Regions from separate parts of the Cobetia sp. D5 genome, predicted to be linked through region 3. Evidence: predicted binding sites of a transcription regulator. Region 3 holds the regulator's gene; each other region holds the start of a gene.
What was found. The regulator PhoB, encoded in region 3, activates phosphate uptake and scavenging genes when phosphate is short. The targets are predictions, from matches to a motif close to TGTCATANNNNTGTCANA.
Positions count from the first base shown of each region.

Region 1: U0O11_RS16270 (NAD(P)H-quinone oxidoreductase) is a predicted target of PhoB. The motif match lies at 1,822-1,839, and genes of this name have one in related genera.
Region 2: U0O11_RS09825 (UTRA domain-containing protein) is a predicted target of PhoB. The motif match lies at 1,735-1,752, and genes of this name have one in related genera.

Region 1 is NZ_CP142020.1:3,929,442-3,932,718, reverse strand. Features, by position in the region: gene U0O11_RS16275 (3'-5' exonuclease) at 30-530, shown strand; gene U0O11_RS16270 (NAD(P)H-quinone oxidoreductase) at 739-1,707, opposite strand; gene U0O11_RS16265 (lysophospholipid acyltransferase family protein) at 1,920-3,277, shown strand, end outside.
Region 2 is NZ_CP142020.1:2,351,476-2,354,752, reverse strand. Features, by position in the region: gene U0O11_RS09835 (alkaline phosphatase family protein) at 1-126, opposite strand, end outside; gene U0O11_RS09830 (ABC transporter substrate-binding protein) at 219-1,307, opposite strand; gene U0O11_RS09825 (UTRA domain-containing protein) at 1,943-2,713, shown strand; gene U0O11_RS09820 (LabA-like NYN domain-containing protein) at 2,865-3,277, opposite strand, start outside.
Region 3 is NZ_CP142020.1:4,161,114-4,164,390, reverse strand. Features, by position in the region: gene phoR (phosphate regulon sensor histidine kinase PhoR) at 1-1,036, opposite strand, end outside; gene phoB (phosphate regulon transcriptional regulator PhoB) at 1,044-1,733, opposite strand; gene ubiA (4-hydroxybenzoate octaprenyltransferase) at 1,957-2,847, opposite strand; gene U0O11_RS17285 (chorismate--pyruvate lyase family protein) at 2,914-3,277, opposite strand, start outside.

The DNA.
Region 1 (3,277 bases), 230 kb from region 3:
GTCTGCCTGAGATACCTTGGGAGATTCGTGTGACGCTGCCTATTCTGCTCGATATTGAAGCCTCCGGCTTTGGCCGTGGTAGCTATCCGATCGAGATCGGGCTGGCGCGTGCCGACGGCAGCAGTTGCGCCTTCCTGATACAGCCTCTTGATGAGTGGGTGCATTGGGACCCGAAGGCGGAGCTGTTGCACGGCATCTCACGGGCACGGCTGGCACGCGAAGGGCGGCCAGTGCGTGAGGTGGCGCAGTGGGTCAATGATGAGCTGGGTGAGGCCGGAATCGCCTACAGCGACAGCTGGGGCTACGACAATACCTGGCTCTCGCTGCTGTTCTATCATGCCGGCATGCTGCCGCGCTTTCGTCTCGAGGCGCTCAGACGGCTGCTCGATGAGGAGCAGCTGAATTGCTGGGCGGAGCTCAAGGAAGCGGTGATCGCCGAGGGTGGCATCCAGCGCCATCGCGCCGGAGATGACGCCCGTCTGCTGCAACTCACCTGGCAGAAAGCCCAGTCGATCGGGCGTAGCGAATAAGCCTCTGCCAGGTGCCTCGGGGTCTACGCCTGGCGGCATGAGCGACACTGCTGTCAGGCCGGGTGTTGTCAGGTCAGATGTTGTCAGGCGGAGCAGTGAGCACGAGATAGCGCCAATAAAGCCAAAAAAGCGGCAGCCCAGTGGGCTGCCGCTTTTTCATGCTGCCGTTTTTTTCATGCTGCTGATGTCATCAGCGCCATGACGAGGCTCAGGCGCCCGTCACCGCCAGCAACACCTTGCCGGTGCTGGCGTTGTCCTGCACATAGGCATGCGCGGCATCGGCTTCCTGGATCGGCCAGCTCTTGTCGATATGCGGGCGCAGCTCACCCCGCGCCAGGCGCGGCCACACATGCACGTAGAGCGCATCCAGCACCATGCCCTTGCCATCGGGGGAGCGCGACCGCAGGGTCGAGCCGATCAGGCGCTGACGCTTCATCAGCATGCGACCCAGATCCAGATCATCCATGCGCCCGCCCATCAGGCCGATCAATACCATGCGGCCATCCTGTTTCAGCACCTGCTGATTGTCGGCCAGATAGCCGCCGCCCACCGGGTCGAGAATCATGTCGGCGCCGCCCCAGTCGTTCACGGCCTCCACGAAGCTGCCATCGTGGCGATTCCAGCCGGCATCCGCGCCGAGGCGCAGGCAGGTCTCCAGCTTTTCCTGGCTGCCGACGGTCACGAAGCACGGATGCCCGAACAGCCCGCACAGCTGGATGGCGGTGGTACCGATGCCGCTGGCACCGGCATGCAGCAGCACGCGCTCCTTGTGCTTGAGGTTGCCCTCGATGAACAGGTTCAGCCAGGCGGTGGCGAACATCTCCGGCAGCGCGGCGGCGTCTCGCAGGCTATAGCCCTCCGGCACCGGCAGCACCTGCAGGGCGTTGACGACCACTTCCTCGGCATAGCCGCCACCGGACAGCAGTGCACAGACCGGATCACCGACCTTGAAGCGCTCGACGTGGCGGCCGACCTCGCGAATGGTGCCACTGACCTCCAGTCCCAGGATCTGACTGGCACCTTCGGGTGGTGGATATTGGCCGGCGCGCTGCATCAGGTCGGCGCGGTTGACGCCGGCCCAGGCCACCTCGATACGCACCTCATCCGAGGCGATCCCGTGCGGGGCCTCGGTTTCCTGCCAGACCAGTGATTCATTCTCGACGGCTATCGCAAACATTCGCTCTCTCCTTGGCGTGGCAGTCGCGCTGCCTGTTCGTACGCGGATGATCTCCGTGCCGGGGCGCATCGGCCGCGGATCACGTGGGCGACTGTCATCTCACTGTACGGGGACTGTGACGCATCTGTCATGAAGTGGCGCGAACCTGACGTGATATCAAGCCCCATGATCCAGACATCGCGTTCCGCACTCCGTGCGGCCAAGGAGAGAGCATGATCGATACTGCCCGCGTCATCGCTGCCAAGTATCCTGCCTTTGCCAAGCGTCACCCGCTGATCCGGCGGCCAGCTCTGGCCATGCTGCGGCGCCTGGTGCACGAGGGCGAGATCAATGCCTTCCTCGGCGAGAACTCGGACCAGCGCGGTTTCGACTTCATTGACCGCGTGCTCGATCACTTCTCCTTCGGCTACTCGGTGTCCTCGCGGGAGCGCGAGAACATTCCGGCCTACGGGCGTGTCGTCATCGTCGCCAACCATCCGCTGGGGTCACTGGATGGCCTCGCGCTGCTCAAGCTGGTCGGCGAAGTGCGCCGCGACGTCAAGATCGTCGCCAATGACATCCTGATGAAGGTCGAGCCGCTGGCACCCTTGCTGCTGCCGCTGGACAACCTCAGTCGCCGTGGCTATCGCAAGAGCAGTGGTCAGATCTGCGATGCGCTGATGAATGAAGAGGCCGTGATCATCTTCCCGGCCGGCGAGGTCTCGCGTGCAGGCCCGACCGGGCCACGCGATGGCAAGTGGCTGTCGGGTTTCCTGCATTTCGCGCGCAAGACCAACGCGCCGGTGCTGCCTATCCACGTCAGCGGGCGCAACTCGACGCTCTTCTATGCGCTGTCGTCGATCAACCGCAGCTTCGGCACACCCCTGCTGGCGCATGAGATGTTTCGCCAGCGCGAGCGGCAGCTCAAGCTGCGCATCGGCGAGCTGATTCCGCTGGAGCGCCTCGACAGTGATGCCCTCAATACCAACGCCAAGACGCGTCTGCTGCGCAAGCACCTGTATCGCATCGGGCGCGGCAAGCGTGGCCTGTTCGTGACCGAGAAGGCCATCGGCCATCCCGAGGAGCGCCAGGCGCTGCGTGAGGAACTGACGCCCTGTGAATTGCTGGGTGAGACCCGCGACGGCAAGAAGATCTATCTGTTCGATGCCTTCCCCGGCTCCAGCGTGATGCGCGAGATCGGGCGACTGCGCGAGATCAGTTTCCGGCGGGTCGGCGAGGGCACCGGCGAGCGGCGCGATATCGATCGCTATGACGCCCACTACCGGCATCTGGTGCTGTGGGATGACGCCGATCTCGAGATCGCCGGTGCCTATCGCATCGGAGAGGTACGCAAGATCATGGCGGCACATGGCGAGAAGGGGCTCTACAGCCCGACCCTGTTCCGCTTCACGCCCGAGATGTTCGAGCGCATGCAGGACGGTCTGGAGCTGGGGCGCAGCTTCGTGCAGCCGCGCTACTGGGGGCGGCGCAGCCTCGATTACCTGTGGCAGGGGCTGGGCGCCTATCTGCGCTGTCATCCCGAGATTCGCTGGCTGTTCGGCCCGGTCACGCTCTCCAACAGCTATCCGGA
Region 2 (3,277 bases), 1.8 Mb from region 3:
CTCGCAGTCCAGTGATTGATACTGGCCACGGCCGGCCTCGACCAGGGCACTCAGATAGCCCATGGCATGGTGACCCACGGCGTGGTTGAGGCCGTCGAGCACGACAAGAATGACACGCTGAGACATGGTGACTCCGTGAAGCTCAAGACGGCACCGCCAAGGCGATGCCGTCTGTCAGGATGGTGCGCGCTCTGCTCGCGTGAAGCAGAGGCCGGGGATCACTGCTGGTGGATCAGTACCTGGGACTGCCACTGGCGCGGCAGCTGCTTGGCACTGGCTTCCCAGCCCGCGAAGTCCTGGACCGGACGAGCATTGGCATACTGCTCGTTGGGCAGCAGCTTGGCGGCGATATCCTCGGGCAGGGTGAGGTGCTCGGCGCGGATGGGACGGGCATAGCCCTTGGCCAGATTCAGCTGACCGGCGTCGGAGAGGATGTACTCACGGGCCAGCTTGGCGGCATTCGGGTGCGCGGCATGCTTGTTGATGATGGTGGCGTAGCCGGAGGTCACGGAGGCATCAGACGGAATGACGACCTCGAAGGTGTCGCGGTTGATCTGATCGCGATAGTTCAGGGCATTGAAATCCCACAGCAGGGCGACTTCGACTTCGCCTTTCTCCAGGTTGGCGATGCTCGGCTCTGCCAGTGACAGACGGCCCTGGCGCGCCAGTTCCGCGAAAACTTCCAGGCCCGGTGTCAGGTCGGATTCCTTGCCGCCATTGGCGAAGGCAGCGGCCAGAATGGCGTTGTTGGCCTGGGACGCCTTGCCGACGGCGCCGACGGACACCTTGTAGTCACCTTCGGCGAGATCGGCGAAGGAGGTCGGGCGCTCATCTTCACTGACCAGCGTCTTGTTGATCATGAAGGAAATGGTGCCGGTGTAGCCCAGTACCCAGTGGCCATCCTTGTCTTTGGCCCACTCCGGGATCTGCTCCCAGGTCGTGGTCTTGTAGGCCTGGGTCACGCCTTGCTGCACCGCGATCGGACCGAAGGCGAAGCCCACGTCACCGATATCGGCGGTGGCGTTCTCACCCTCGGCCTTGAACTTGGCGACTTCCTCGGCGGAGCTCATGTCGGTATCGCTATGCGCGATGGAATACTTCGACTCGAGGTCTGCCCAGGTGTCCTTCCAGTTGGCCCAGCTGTCCGGCATGCCGACGCTATCGACACGGCCTTCGGACTGAGCGGCCTCGAGAAGGTCAGCCGGCATGTCGGCGGCACTGACGGAGGCACTGCCCAACAGGGCGGCCATGCAGGTGGAAACCAGCAGGCCGGTGGAGCGGGATGAGGTAGTGGCAATCGACTTCAAGGAGATTTCCCCAGTAGGTGATGAACAATCGCTGCGCTGAAGGTAAGGCGTGACGGGCATCAGGCACCCTGTCGACACGCTGAGAGCACGTCCGGGTGCTCAGGTCATTGCTCAGGCCAGTTCTCGTATCTTTGATCAGACCAGTGCTGTGCCAAGTGCTCAGGCAAGTGTCGAGACAGCCGAGACTGTGTGGTCTAGTTCAGTTCAAGAGGCACGATCGACTCTAGCGCTCGCCTGTGACAGTTGCGTGTCGTCAACATGTCGTTGTCATGGCATGGGGTGGCGGCTCTGCCTCTGCCTCCTTCATACCTTCTTCGTGCCTTCTTCGTGCCTTGCCGCGGGCTTCAGTCCTCGCTATCTTCCACAGCCATGGGCGGACAAGGCATGAGTCAGCGCGTGATGGCTGAGCTGGCGTGGCAGCCAGAGCTGTCACCGAGTTGTCACGCCAATGCCACTATTCTCCTCATGCGTGTCTCGACAAGCGTGTCTTGAAAAGCCGCACTGAACTTTGCGGGTCATCTGAACTAGACCACAGAAATCGCTTCTCTCTGACCCTTTCCATCCTGGACGCCCTGGATGTCATGCAAGTGACTCGCCAGAAATTGCTGTCTTTCGTTATCTTTCAGGAACTTCGCATGCCTTCATCTTCGCTTGAGCCCCAGAGTGACGCCGCCTCATCGGCAACTCCTGACGCGGATGTCCCCGTGGCAGGGCTCAAGGGCAAGTTGCTGAACCATCTTGAGGCAGCGCCGCTACGCGCTTCACAGCGCCTGCCCTCCGAGCGCGAGATGATCGAACGCTTTGTCACGACGCGGGTCACCCTGCGCGACACCTTGCTGCAGCTGGAGGCGGAGGGGCGCATCTATCGCGAGAATCGGCGGGGCTGGTTCGTCTCGCCGCCACGACTGCGCTATGACTTGCTGGCGTGCCTGCCATTTCGCGACATGGTCGAGTCACAGCAGCGGGTGGCCAGCACCGAGGTACTGGCGGCAGGAGAGGTCGCTGCCAACGCGGTGATCGCGCGGCGACTGGGGATTGCGGAGGGCTCAGTGGTCTATCGCATCACTCGCGTGCGGCGTATCGACGGGCGGCGCGTGCTGCATGTCTGCCATCACCTGCGACGTGACTGCTTCCCGGGCATCCTCGATTTCGACCTCGCGGCCCACTCCCTGACCGACCTCTATCGGCACGAATATGCCATTCGTGTCAGTCGCGTCAGCTTCGAGCTGGCCTCCACGGTGTTTGACGCTGAGGCCGCCGCCGCGCTGAACGCCGCGCAGGGCAGCCCCGCGCAGCGCATCACTCGCATCAACTTCGATCAGAATGGCCGCGCGGTGGACTGCGATGATGAACACTGGCGCCACGACGCCATCGAATTGACGCTGAGTGCCGCACCACAGAGCTAGTCGGCAAGTTCGCGGCGAAGCCTGAATGCCTGGCAGGCCGCTGGTGGCCCAGGCGAAAACGCCCGCACACCTCTCTGTCGGTGGAGGCCGTGCGGGTGTTTTTTGTGCGACGGGCAGGATTCGGGCGCGGTTGAGACCCGATCGATCGGTATCAGCGCATCAGCAGGCTTTCATCGACTTCGCGGAAGTGATGGGCGCTTTTCATCAGGGCGAGGGCGGTGAGGGCTTCGACGCCATAGACGCGGGTGGTGATGGCGTGGCGGGTGGCGACATGGTCCAGCAGCAGGGCGAAGTCGCCATCGCCGGAGGCGAGGATGATCTCATCGACCTCGGGGGCGGCTTCCATCACGTCGATGGTGATGCCGACATCCCAGTCGCCCTTGGCCGAGCCGTCGCCGCGCTGGATGAAGGGCTTGAGTTTGACCTCGAAGCCTATCTCGCGCAGGCGCTGCTGGAATTGCTGCTGCTTGGGGTCGCCACGGTCGATCGCGTAGGCGTAGGCATGCTGGATCGAGCCGAGGCGCTCGAGCTCTGCCCACAGGCGGCGATAATCGAACTGCCGAC
Region 3 (3,277 bases):
CCGCCTTCCAGCGCAGGGTGATGTGACAGTCTTCGGGGGTGTAGCGCACCGCATTGAAGACCAGATTCGAGATCGCGCTGCGCAGCTCCTGCTCCTCACCGCGCAGTGACAGGCTGGCATCGGCCTCGATGGAGAAGGTGTGGCGCCCCTGGGACAGGCCTTCGGCGTCGTCGCGGATATGGCCGAGCAGGGCGCTCATGTCGATGCAGCGACCATTGTCGGACAGCTCGTCGGTTTCCAGGCGTGACAGGGTCAGCAGGTCCTCGACCAGGTGCTGCATGCGATCGGTCTGGCTCTGCATCTGGCCCAGTCCACGCTGCCAGCGCGGTGGCAGGTCATCGGCGTAATCGGAGTAGGTCTCGAGATAGCCGGCCAGTACCGTCAGCGGCGTGCGCAGCTCATGGGAGACATTGGCCACGAAGTCGCGGCGCATCTCTTCAAGACGATAGAGGCGGGTGACGTCACGCAGCATGACCAGACGCTCGTTGTCACCGAACAGGGTGATGGAGATCTGCAGCGTCAGGTTGTCAGACAGCGGCGACTGGAGTGTCAGCGGCTCGCGGTAGGCCAGCCGATTGAAGTAGTCGATGAAGACGGGGTCACGCAGATAGTTGGTGATGTGCTGGCCACGGTCGTGGCTGGCCTTGAGACCGACCAGCTGCTCGGCAGCGCTGTTCCACCATTCCATGTCACCGTGGTTGTCCAGCATCACCAGGCCGTCGCGCATGGCCTCGGAGGATTCCTGGATACGGTTGAGGATGCTGCGCAGTCGCTCCTGAGCCTGACGCTGGCCCTTCTGGTAGCGGTAAAGGCGATCGAGCAGGTCTCCCCAGACGCCATCGCCGGGCGGCGGCTCTTCATGGGGATTGGTGATCAGCCAGGTGTAGAGGCTCTTCAAGTGCTTGAGATGGACGAACAGATACAGCGAAAGGCCCAGCGCCAGGCCCCAGCCCAGATGGCCCAGCAGGCCACCGATCAGGCCGAAGCCACCGGCAAGGTAGCCGAGGCGCCATAGCTCGTTGGTCCAATAGCGCATGAATCCCTCAGGCCTGAGCGCTGAAGCGGTAACCGGTGCCGCGGACGGTCTGGATCAGATGCTGATGGCCTGTGCCCAGCGCCTTGCGCAGGCGACGGATGTGCACGTCCACGGTGCGCTCCTCGACATAGACGTTGCCGCCCCATACCTGATCGAGCAGCTGGCTGCGCGTGTAGGCACGCTCCTGATGCGTCATGAAGAACTGCAGCAGGCGATATTCGGTCGGGCCGACATCCAGCGAGTTGCCGTGGGCGGTGACGCGGTGGCTGGCCGGGTCGAGCATCAGGCCTTCGACTTCCACCGCCTCCTCGACCCCCTTGGGAGTGGTGCGACGCAGCACGGCCTTGAGACGGGCGACCAGCTCGCGCGGCGAGAAGGGCTTGGTGATGTAGTCGTCGGCACCGGCTTCCAGGCCTTGAATCTTGTTGTCTTCCTCGCCCTTGGCGGTCAACAGGATGATCGGCAGCTCCGAGGTGGTCTCGTCACGCTTGAGACGCCGCGCGAGCTCCAGGCCACTGGTGCCCGGCATCATCCAGTCCAGCAACAGCAGATCGGGCTTTTCATCGACGACGATGGCGTGGGCGTCCTGGGCATTGTCTGCCTCCAGCACGCGGTAATCCGCCATTTCGAGGGCAACGGCGATCATCTCGCGAATCGAGGATTCATCGTCGACAATCAGTACGGTCTTGGAGCTCATCGCTAGATCCCATGCAGCAGTCGGCGCACGCGCCAGAATGACAAGTCGATGACGATTACAACCCGCTTATATGACAACGAGATGACAACTGCCAGCATGGCAGCTTGCACGCAAGCCTGCCAGCCACCTTGGAGGCGCGGCAGGCAGGCATGATCCGTGGGCTGGGAAGCAACAGAGGGCAGGGGTCGCTTTAATTTAAATAATACTAATGTTTATGCAGGAGTCAGCTCATCGGCCAGGTCGCCAGGGCGATACCGGCGAAGATCAGCAGCCCCGTCCAATGATTGTTGAGGAACGCCTGGAAGCAGGGCGCACGCTCACGCTCACGGATCAGACGTTGCTGCCAGACGAAGGTGACGGCGGCGGCAGCCAGCCCCAGCCAGTAGAAGATGCCCAGCGCCAGGTGCAGGCCGATGCCGATCAACATCACCAGCATGCCCAGCTGCAACAGGCCGATCATCAGCTTGTCGGCACGCCCGAACAGCACGGCGGTGGACTTGATGCCCACCTTGAGGTCGTCGTTGCGATCGACCATCGCATAGGCGGTGTCGTAGGCCACCGTCCACATCAGGTTGGCCGCGAACAGCCACCAGCCGTAGGTTGGCACCTCCTCCAGCGTCGCGGCGAACGCCATCGGAATCGCCCAGCCGAAGGCGGCGCCCAGCACCACCTGAGGCAGATGATGGAAGCGCTTCATGAACGGGTAGCTGGCCGCCAGCAGCACGGCGACGATCGACAGCAGCACCGTGGTCAGGTTGGTGAAGCACACCAGCACGAAGGCGGCCGCGACCAGCCCCCCGAACAGCGTCAGCGCCTCGCGCTCCGAAATGCGACCCGAGGTCAGCGGCCGATCTCGCGTGCGCTCGACATGCTTGTCCCAATGGCGGTCGGCGTAGTCGTTGATCACGCAGCCGGCGGCGCGCATCAGATAGACCCCGGCGATGAAGATCAGTAGGGTCGTGCGCTCGGGAATGCCATCTGCCGCCAGCCACAGTGCCCACAGGGTCGGCCACATCAGCAGCCAGGTGCCGATGGGGCGGTCCAGCCGTGTCAGGGCGAGGTAGTCGGCCAGTCTGGAAGGACGCGAAGCGGCGGAAGTGGATGACGCGGTCATCGGGGCTCCTGGGCGGGTGGTAGTGGGCAAGGGAAGAGAGAAATGAGGCCAGTCGGCCAGCAAGGCTCAGGCCAGCTGCAGCGCGTGCTGGAAGGCCGGCGTGAAGCCCTCCTGCACCAGCACCTTGAAGCGACCATGCGAGAACATCGACCGGCGCATCCACAGGCTGGTGGTGCGGGCCAGCGGCCTGGGGCTCGAAAGCACCAGCGGGGCGCGGCTGACATCGATGGCGCTGCGGGTCAGGTCGGGCTGGCGAAACAGCCAATGGCCCAGCGAGCGTTCGCCCAGCGTCGAGAGGCGATGACCGTGGGCCAGGTCCAGCGCCGCCAGCGAGCGTGCGATCACCCATGGCGTATCGCCATGACAGAGTGCCACTTCGCGCCGCCAGACATGCCGGCGTGGGCCGATGCCCAGCAGGCGTGCCTCATCC